DNA from 2 places in the Hyphomicrobium sp. 99 genome. Region 1 is predicted to be linked to the other one. Evidence: predicted binding sites of a transcription regulator. Region 1 holds the regulator's gene; the other holds the start of a gene.
What was found. Region 1 encodes LexA, which represses DNA repair genes until DNA is damaged. Its sites were predicted from a motif close to TGTTCNNNNTGTGTTCNG; they were not measured.
Positions count from the first base shown of each region.

Region 2: the regulator LexA is predicted to act here: its motif matches at 2,547-2,564, upstream of G359_RS04320 (adenosylcobalamin-dependent ribonucleoside-diphosphate reductase).

Region 1 is NZ_KQ031382.1:1,587,213-1,592,321, forward strand. It holds gene G359_RS07740 (ComEC/Rec2 family competence protein) at 1-1,613, shown strand, start outside; gene lexA (transcriptional repressor LexA) at 1,622-2,350, opposite strand; gene G359_RS07750 (hypothetical protein) at 3,005-3,310, shown strand; gene G359_RS07755 (tetratricopeptide repeat protein) at 3,782-4,732, shown strand.
Region 2 is NZ_KQ031382.1:842,520-847,628, reverse strand. It holds gene G359_RS04340 (YdcF family protein) at 29-673, shown strand; gene G359_RS04335 (lysophospholipid acyltransferase family protein) at 666-1,478, shown strand; gene G359_RS04330 (hypothetical protein) at 1,624-1,926, shown strand; gene G359_RS04320 (adenosylcobalamin-dependent ribonucleoside-diphosphate reductase) at 2,608-4,998, shown strand.

The sequences.
Region 1 (5,109 bases):
GCCAAGCGTTGCCGGGAGAAACCGGCGAGATCGCGCTTGCGCTGATAACCGGAGAACGCGGCGGCATCACCGCTGCGACGAACAACGCCTTCAAGAATTCCGGCCTCTTTCACATCCTGTCGATTTCCGGCCTGCACATGGTGATTGCAGCTGGCGCCGTGTTCTATTCGGTCCGTCTCATGCTCGCCGCCGTCCCGCTGATCGCATTGACGCTGCCGATCAAGAAGATCGCCGCCGCATTGGGAATACTGAGTGCCATCGCCTATCTTGCAATTTCCGGCGGACAGTTCGCGACCGTCCGTTCGGCGCTGATGATCCTGATCATATTCGGAGCCGTGCTTCTCGATCGCCCCGCGTTGGCATTGCGAAACGTCGCGCTCGCGGCTTTTCTGATCCTCATCGTTTATCCCGAAAGCCTGCTGGACGCTGGCTTCCAAATGTCGTTTGCCGCCGTCACGGCGCTGATCGCATCGCACGAAACCTTGAGCAATTTCCTCGGACGTCAGTCGCGCCCGCATCCGGTGCTGAAGGTCGTGAAGTTCTTCGGCGAGATTATTGCCTCGACCCTCATCGCGAGCGTGGCCGTCGCGCCGTTCGCCGCCTACAACTTCCACCAGAGCCAGCAATATGCCGTGCTCGGCAATATGATCGCCATTCCGATCTGCAACATCATCGTCATGCCGTCGGCGCTGCTGGCGATGGTGCTGATACCGTTCGGGCTTGAATGGCTTGGACTGAAGCCGATGGGCTGGGGCATTGAAGGCATGGCCTGGTGCGCGAACAAGGTTGGCGCATTGCCGGGCGCCGTCGGCCACATTCCGGAAATTCCGGCGCTCGCCTTCGCCCTGATGCTCGCTGGCGGAATCTGGCTTTCGCTTTGGCAGACGCGCATTCGGCTTTTAGGCGCGGCTCTCGTGGTTCTTGGTCTGCTCCTCGCGCCGTGGATGCCGCGGCCCGATATCCTGATCGGCCAGAAAGGTCTGATCGCCGTGCGCGACACCTCCGGAAAGCTCTCCGCGCTGCCGAACAAAGGCTCGAAATACGATCTCGACCGCTGGCTCGAATATGACGGCGATGGCCGGACCGCGCGCGATGCGCAAAGCGGTGACGCATTCACCTGCGATGCGGCTGGATGTATCGCCCATGTCAAAGGCGCAACCGTCGCCGTTGCGAACCATCCCGCGGCCATCACCGACGATTGTCTGAATGCCGACGTGCTGGTCATCAATGACCCGAAGCCGGAGGACTGCAGCGTCCCGCGAACCATCATCGATGTCTTCGACCGGTGGCGAAACGGCGCTTATGCGCTCTACGTCGACCGGACCGATGATAGCCCGGAACCGCGCGTGCGCCTCGAAACGGTCGCCGCCCATCGCGGCGAGCGGCCGTGGAGCGTGATGCCGGAGCGCAAGTCGCTTGGATTGCCGAAGCCGCGCATCGTGGAGACGCCGGGGGGAGGGGCACCCCCGCCCGCAGTGGCACGCGCGACCGAAAACCCGGAATCAGATCCCCGAACCCTGGCCGAAGACGACCCGGGCGAGGGGCCCGAACCCGCGAACGACTGGCTCGACGACGCGTCCGCTGACGCGTCTGCCGCCAGCGACGCCCAGTAGCGCCAGCCTCAGTAACGCCTGAGCAGCCCGACGAGCCGCCCCTGAATGTCGATCTGATCCGGCCCGAAAATGCGCGTCTTGAATTCCGGATTGGCCGCCTCGAGCGCGATCGTCGACCCCTTCTTGCGCAGCCGCTTCAGCGTCGCTTCCTCGCCCTCGACGAGCGCGACGATGATGTCGCCGTTCTCCGCGTTGTTGCAGCGGCGGATGATGACGGTATCGCCGTCATGGATACCCGCCTCGATCATCGAATCGCCCTTCACTTCCAGGGCGAAATGCTCGCCGTTCGTTAAAATGTCGGGCGGCACGGCGATGTCGTGGGTGTGGTTCTGAATGGCGCTGATCGGCGTACCGGCCGCGATCCGGCCCATGACCGGGATCGAGACCGTCCGCGCGTCGATGACGTGCGACGGCGGCGGTGGCGAAACGCTCGCACGCGGCCCGGAGCCTTCGATCACGCTCGGCTGGAAACCGCGCTGCGGCGCGATCGAGGAAACGGAGGCGCCTGCCCCCGCGCTTTGATTGTCCGGAAGCTTGATGACTTCGATGGCCCGCGCCCGGTGCGGCAGACGGCGGATGAACCCGCGCTCCACGAGAGCCGTGATGAGCCGGTGAATGCCGGACTTCGACCTCAGATCCAGCGCGTCCTTCATTTCATCGAACGAGGGGGGCACGCCGCGTTCTTGCATGCGCGCGTGGATGAAAAGCAGGAGGTCTTTCTGTTTCTCGGTGAGCATCGCGTTTCGTCTCAAGCCTTCCATGGCTGTGCGAGCGCCGCTGGCCGAAACGCTGACCACCGAACGGCCACCCGCAGGATGACGGTACAAATCGTGTATGTACGCTACACGTTCTTGTCTCGTTCTGCAACCTCGCCCCAACTTATGCAACCCATCGTCGTGCGAATGAAGGGAGGAGTGGCACGAATGTCTCGGCCTCCACTGCGTCCAGCACGGGAACGACAAGTTCGGGCGGACAGCAGCAACTCTCGTCATCCCGGCGCAGGCTGGGATCCAGGCAACGTGAAGCGCACTCGCATGTGCTGTCCCCACGGAGCGACCCGCGTCTGACGTTTTGTTGAGGCTTGTCTGGGTGCCGGCCTTCGCCGGCATGACGGCGGTGGGGGAGAGCAAGCGCTCGCCCGGGATGACAGCAGGAAGCCCATCTCCGTAACAATTCTCGTCATCCCGGCGCAGGCCGGGATCCAGGCAACGTGCAGCGCACTCGCATGTGCTGTCCCCACGGAACGGCCCGCCTCTGACGTTTTGTTGAGGCTTGTCTGGGTGCCGGCCTTCGCCGGCATGACGGCGGTGGGCGGGGCTCGCTGCAGCCATAGCCATCCCTGCCGGCTGGGTCCCGGGTCTCGCAAGCGCTCGCCCGGGATGACAAGCGGGGTGTCGCGGGCGACGTATGAGGCGAACGCTCCAGTTCGAGCGCCTGAATTCCGCCGCCTCGCAGCCGTGCAAAAGCGCCGGAAGCCGTGCGACGGAAAGATGGTCGCCGCCGGTCCAACACCGGCGCAGCAATTCGATTTTCGGCCGTTTGGAGCGGGGCATCGTCGGGCCATGCAGGGTTGGTTCTCGCAGATCGTCATAGGCGTCATCGTCACCGTTTTGGGCACCGTCATCGCGAACGCAGTCACTGGCGGCCGCGCCGGCCATCACTTCGTCCCGAGCTTCCACGCCTCGTCTCGCCACTGATCTCTTCCGCACCGGCGGCCGGCTCCGCGAAAGCGGAGCCGTGTGCGCAATCAATAAGCACGAAGCGGACGGGTTCCGCGGCTGGGTCGTGCAGCAATGAAGTCTCGGAACCGATCCGCTCCGTGACAGACCGAGAACAGGGTCTCGAGCAGGGTCACTTTACGTCAGCGGGATGCTCCGCACACAGGCTTCTCACCCTGTGCGAACCTTGCCGATCGCCTTGTCCGGAAGCGCGCGTCACGCCCCGGGTCGGGCTGCCCCACCCGAGCCCGACGCAACGCCTTGCGCACGAACCCTTCGCCGGATGGGCGACGCGATTATGCGTGAGGAGGCGAGAGCGGGGATAAGTTTTTTTGAGTGGGGGGAATTGCAATTTGGAAAAGGAGGAATGGGGGCTGTACAGATGATCTGCTCTGAGAGAAGTTAACGGAATTGGGTGGGGTCGCGTTGTTGCGTTTGGGGGGCGTAAATATGTTCGAGGAACTTTTGCATTCGGTTTTTGAGCAATGGTCGCACGTCGCGGAGACGTTTTTTCAAGGAATTCAGGCCCCCAAAATATTGAGCTTTCTCATTCCGATCTTTCCGGCGGCCTACGGAGTGTTCATTAAATGGCGCAGCTCGGGATATCGTCTCTTGGACAGGATGGACGAATTCTTGGGGCGGCAAGAGAAGCGCTTGCAGGAGTCGAGAGAGTCCGTTGCGGGTCTGTTTCGTTGTCCTTCACCGGCTAGGGCGCTCGACGAGCCCACTTTTGACTCTCGCTCTGTCAGCAGATCGCTTCGCAAAATGAGTTGGGGCTTCGGAGCTGCGGCTGTCAACGACTTGCACGGAGCTATCGTCATCAGTTCCAATCAAGCTCGCCTTGCGCAGAAGCAACTGGAAGAATTCAAAAGTCGGCAAGCGCTTGCTCACCTCTTGCTGGGCGCAAAGGAAGCCTCAAGAAACTTACAAGATCCGGAAGGACGACGCGCTTCGCGAGAGGCAGCGCTTGAGCATTTTAATTCAGCAATTGAGATCAATAGTGGTGATGTTGATGCAATCGAATACGCCGGGATGATGCTGCTCGAACTAGCAAATCCCGCAGGCGCGCTGTCACGCTTCAATGAGCTGATTGCATTGCGCCAAGCGGACGGTGGGGTTTCGCTTGCCCGTGCATACCGTTTGCAGGCTACCGCTTTCGAAACTCTACCTTCGCCAGCGAATGCCAATGCAAACGCTGCGCTCGGGAATGCACTTGCGGTACTTCCCCCGTCAGAAGCATTGGAACGCGCTCTCACTTTTGAGCATCGGGGAAATGTTAGAGTGAAGCTCGGGTTTCTACCCGCAGCGAATACCTGCTTTCAAAACGCCTTGACCATCTATCAAAGCTTTAGGTCAATGCCCGCAGGTCGCGAAGGCTTGGACGAGTCAATGCTGCGATAGCAAAGATAAATCGCTCGCAGAGCGCCTCCGTTGACACCCCGTCGCAGCAGGATGAGGTGCCACCACCCGTAGGCCCCTCTAATAATTGGCTAACTAGATTTGCAAAGCCCAACGGCTAGCAAAGCCTATTGCAAACGCCGCTCCGCTCGCCAATACCGCATGCCCTGCACTTTGCCAGTGGGCCATCGTCAGCATTTGCGATAGGCCGAGGTTCGTAAACCGAGCTGCGAATTTGCGCTGCTCACGGAGCGAAACTGAAAAGAGAGCCGCGGCTCCAAGCAGCGCTGCCCATATCGGTGCGCCAGCGAACGCAGCGAATGCCGTGAATAGTATCGATGTGAATGCCAGCATTGGTATCCCCCAATTTGGGGTAATGA
Region 2 (5,109 bases), 740 kb from region 1:
CAGGCGACACGAACAGCATATCCCGCAAATGAAGAAGCTCTCGCACGCGATGATTTTCTTGCTGGCGCTCGGCGCGGCCGCGTTGGCGTTTGGCTTCGTGCTATTTGCGGTTTCGGTCACTCGGGATGACGCCGCGGACCTCGACAAGGCCGACGGCATCGTGGTTCTGACGGGCGGCGACAATCGGATCGAGGCCGGTGCGAGACTGATGAGCGAAGGCCGCGCGAAGCGCATGCTTATCTCCGGCGTCAATCGCAAAGTCAGCCGCGAAGAGATGCAACGCATCGTCAAAATCGATAATCAGGTTTTCAATTGCTGCGTCGATCTCGGATATGAGGCTCTGGATACGGTCGGGAATGCCGACGAGACGAGGACTTGGGCCAATACGAACGGCTACACGAAGCTCATTATCGTGACTTCGCGCTATCACATGCCGCGCAGCCTCGCGGAACTCGCTCTCGCCATGCCGGGCGTCACGCTGGTGCCTTACGCTGTTACTCCGAAGCGCTTTCCGGAAACCGCGTGGTGGCTTCACGTTGCGACGACGAGGGTTCTGCTTTCCGAATATCTGAAATTTCTTCCGGCCGTCGCGCGCCTGACCGCGCAGCGCGTCATGGACTGGCATGACGGGCAATCGGTCGCGATCATGCCGCAGAAGCGCGTCGATGGTTGACAGCTCAATGGACAGAAAGTTGCCCCGGCCTAGCGCGCTGGTCATCGCGCGCTCGCTGATCTATTTCGTCGTCTTTTACGTCGTAACGGCCCTTTATCTCGTGCTCGGCTCGTGGCTGCTGCTCGGGCCTCGGCCGTGGGCGATGAAGGGGCTCGAGGTGCACGGGCGAACCTGCGTCTGGCTGCTCGCCATGATCTGCGGGACGAAGCTCGAAGTTCGCGGCCAGGAAAATTTACCGAAGACGGGTTGTCTCGTCATCTCCAAGCATCAATCGGCTTGGGACACCTTCGGCCTCATTTCGCTCTTTCGCGATCCGGCGATCGTGCTCAAGGACGAACTGAAATGGATCCCGTTCTACGGCTGGTTCTGCGTGAAGTTCGAGCACATTCTCGTCAAGCGCGAGAAGGCTTCGGCGGCGCTCAAATCGATGATCCGCGATGCGCGGCAGCGCATCAGCATCAATCGCGAGGTTGTCATCTTTCCGGAGGGCACGCGCACGATGCCGGGCGCTGCTCCCGATTATAAGCCGGGTTATGTTGCGCTTTATGAGGCGCTTGGCGTCGTCACTGTTCCTTTGGCGTTGAACTCGGGTCTCTTCTGGCCACGGCGCAGCCTCTGGCGATATCCCGGAACGATCGTCGTCGAGTTCCTACCGCCGCTGCCGCCCGGATTGCCGCGTGCCGAATTTCGTTCGCGCATCGAGGCGGCGATCGAGGCGGCGAGCACGGCATTGATCGAGGAAGCTGCAAGAAGCCCCTCGCCTCCGCCGCTTGCGCTGGACTATCGGCGCGCGCACGCGGGCTGACGTTTTCCCCAGCCGCCCGAAAAGCATGATGTGCGGATGCCGCAATGCGGGGGAAATCGTCCTCCCCGCATGGTTTGTGATGCGCGGCCGCCAGTTCGATATGGCACGGTCGAGTTCTCATCGTTTTCAATCACGGAGACTCCCAATGCGCACTGCCGCCCGATCGATGTGGGCCGTTCTTGCCGTCGCTGGCGCTGCCATGGCAGCCGCACCGGCTGAAGCCAAAGACTGTTTCAAGAAGGCCGCCGAAGGCGTCGCCCTTACCGAGAAACTCGCTCAATTCCAGGTCGACGCAGCCCTGCTGCAGGCAACCGACTGGAGCATCTATTTCACCTGGGTCTCCGGCAACGGCACGCCCGGCTATTCGTTCGGTCCGCGCCGCTATAAGTGCAGCGCCGGAACGATCGGCTGGCAGTGCAAGGGCGAAGCGACGCTCTGCAAGCTCTAAGGGCGAAGATTTTCGACTGGTTTATAAGGCCGCTTGCCCGTTGATCCGGGCTGGCGGTTTTTTTGCATGTGGAGCACCGGCGAACTGCGGGGATTACGGATCATCTGTTGACGGCAGAAGAAATCATTGGATTGATGGATGCAGCCGCACCAAAACCAGGATGGGCTAAAACGTATAAGAAACACGTCATTTCATGACTGCATTTTTCCGCTACTGCAGCACAGGTGATCTATGGCTTATTACAAGTACGAGAAGTATCTCGCTCAGCAAGATGGCCCCGAGTTCGATCAACTCCATCAACCCAATACTCTAACACCCGATTCTGGTATTTATCGATGCGAGGGCTGCGGCGTGAGCGCCACCTTCGTGAAAGGGAAGAACATTCCCCCGCAAAACCATCACCAGCATACCGCCAATCAAGGCACTGTTCGCTGGCGCCTAGTTGTGAAATCTCATTTGGCGTAGCCCTGCGGTAGTTTCCGACATCGGTCCCAAATAACGGCGCTATCGCGCGGATCACGGCCGCAATTCTGACGTGCCGTCGAAGGTCGTGTTGCAATTCCCATATCAGTCTCCGCGTTTTTCAAACTGAGACACGACCCGATTGACAGAAGAGCTTTTGGAACATATAGTGAACATGAATTGAAAATGAGCTTTTAATACCCATATTCCGGGCACCTGATGAGTGCGATTTTTTCAGATCTTCCGGCTATTTCGGACGCTATCTGGCGGCGGAAGTACCGCTTTGCCGGATCGTCGACGGTGGCGGCCGACAAGACCCTGGAAGATACCTTCCGGCGCATCGCGGTGGCTGCGGCGTCGGTCGAGGAAGCCGGGAGCCAAGAGGCGTGGGCCCGCGCCTTTTACGACGCGATGTCCGACTTCGGATTTCAGCCGGCGGGGCGCATCCTTGCGGGGGCCGGGACCGACCGGAACGTCACGCTCTTCAACTGCTTCGTTCTCGGCCGGATCGAGGATGATCTCACGAGCATTTTCGAAAGCGTCAAAGAGGCGGCGCTGACGATGCAGGCCGGCGGCGGCATCGGTCATGATTTTTCGACGCTTCGTCCGCAAGGCGCGGCGGTCAAAAGCATCGGCGCGGACGCATCGGGCCCTGTGAGCTTCATGGACGTCTGGGACGCGATGTGCCGGACGATCATGTCGGCGGGTCAGAGACGCGGCGCGATGATGGCGACGCTTCGGTGCGATCATCCCGATATCGAGACGTTCATCGCGGCGAAGGCGGATTCGCTGCGGCTGCGGAATTTCAACCTGTCGGTTCTGGTGACCGACGCGTTCATGGATGCCGTCAAGCGTGGCGCGCCGTGGGATCTCGTTTTCGAAGGCAAGGTTTACAAGACTGTCGAAGCGCGCGCTCTCTGGGACAAGATCATGCGCGCGACCTACGATTACGCGGAGCCCGGCGTCATCTTCATCGACCGGGTGAACGCCGCGAATAATCTCGAATATTGCGAAACGATCTCGGCGACCAACCCGTGCGGGGAGCAGCCGCTTCCTCCCTATGGCGCTTGTCTTTTGGGGTCGATCAATCTCGCGCGCCTCTTCGAGCATGCCTTTACGCCTGCGGCCAGGATCGACCGCGCAAAGCTCGAAGCGCGCGTCGCGACTGCCGTTCGCTTTCTCGACAACATCATCGATATCTCGCGCTATCCCCTCGAAGCGCAGGCTCGGGAAGCGCATGCGAAGCGCCGCATCGGTCTCGGCATCACGGGGCTCGCGGATGCTCTGATTTTTCTCGGCCTCCCCTATGGCAGTCCGGCTGCGCGCGAAAAGGCTGCCGAATGGATGTCTGCGATCCAGAATGCCGCCTATCGGGCGAGTGCGGCTCTCGCCGCCGAGAAAGGCGCGTTTCCGCTTTACGATGCGGAGGCTTTCCAAGCGCGTCCGAACGTGTTGCGGCTCAATGCCGATGTGCGTGATGCGATTGCGGCGAATGGCATTCGCAACGGCTGCATCACGTCAATCGCTCCGACTGGCACGATCTCGCTTCTGGCTGGCAACGTTTCTAGCGGCATCGAACCCGTTTTCGATTTCGTCTATCGACGCCGTGTCCTCGGAGAGGGGCAGACGGCGACCGAAGAGACAGTCGAGGACTACGCGCACCAGAAGTTTCGCGCGCTGGCGGGAGAAGATGCGCCCCTGCCCGAAGCGTTCGTCACTGCCGATACGCTATCGCCTGTCCAGCACATCGCGATGCAGGCGGCGCTGCAGCCCTATGTCGACAGCGCCATTTCGAAAACGATCAATTGTCCGGAGAACATTTCCTTCGAGCAATTCGAAGACATTTATGCCGAGGCTTTCGATCTCGGGCTCAAAGGCTGCACGACCTATCGGCCCAATGCGATTACCGGGGCCGTTCTCTCGCGTGCGGATAAAGCCTCAGGTGAAGGGGCGAGATCGATCGACGAAATTTCAGCTATTCAAAGCGCACCGATGGTTAGAGCCATCGAAGATCCGGCGAAGTCCGGCGATGTCGTCTATATGACGAAGCCGCTCGAGCGCGATGCGGCGCTCGAAGGCGTAACCTACAAGATCAAATGGCCGGCGAGCGCGCATGCGCTTTACGTCACGATCAACGACATCGTCCGCGACGGACGGCGGCGGCCCTTCGAGGTCTTCATCAACACGAAGAACCTCGAGCACTACGCCTGGACGGTCGCGCTGACGCGTATGATCAGCGCCGTGTTCCGCCGCGGGGGCGATGTCACGTTCGTTGCCGAAGAGTTAAAGGCCGTGTTCGATCCCGAAGGTGGCCGGTGGATGGGCGGGCGTTACGTTCCGAGCCTGCTGGCGGCCATCGGCGACGTCATCGAGCAGCACATGATCCACATCGGGTTTCTCACCCGCGACGACGACATCAATTCAAAACTCCAGCCCATTGCAGCTGTGCAGCGCATCGCTGCCGATGCGGGGCCACGAGAGGACGCCGCCTCGGAGCATGTCTCTCCCTTCGCCTCGGCCCGCATTTGCCCCAAATGCGGAGAGCGGGCTTTGAGACATATCGAAGGCTGCTGGACCTGCGCGAATTGCGATTATTCCCGCTGCGGCTGATGCGCGGCAATTAACAATATCAAAGTAACCTCGTTTGCATCTGCCGCCCGATCTCGCATCAAATTGCTAACGCGCGTTGACGTTTGCGCCGATGATCCGCGCATACTCGGG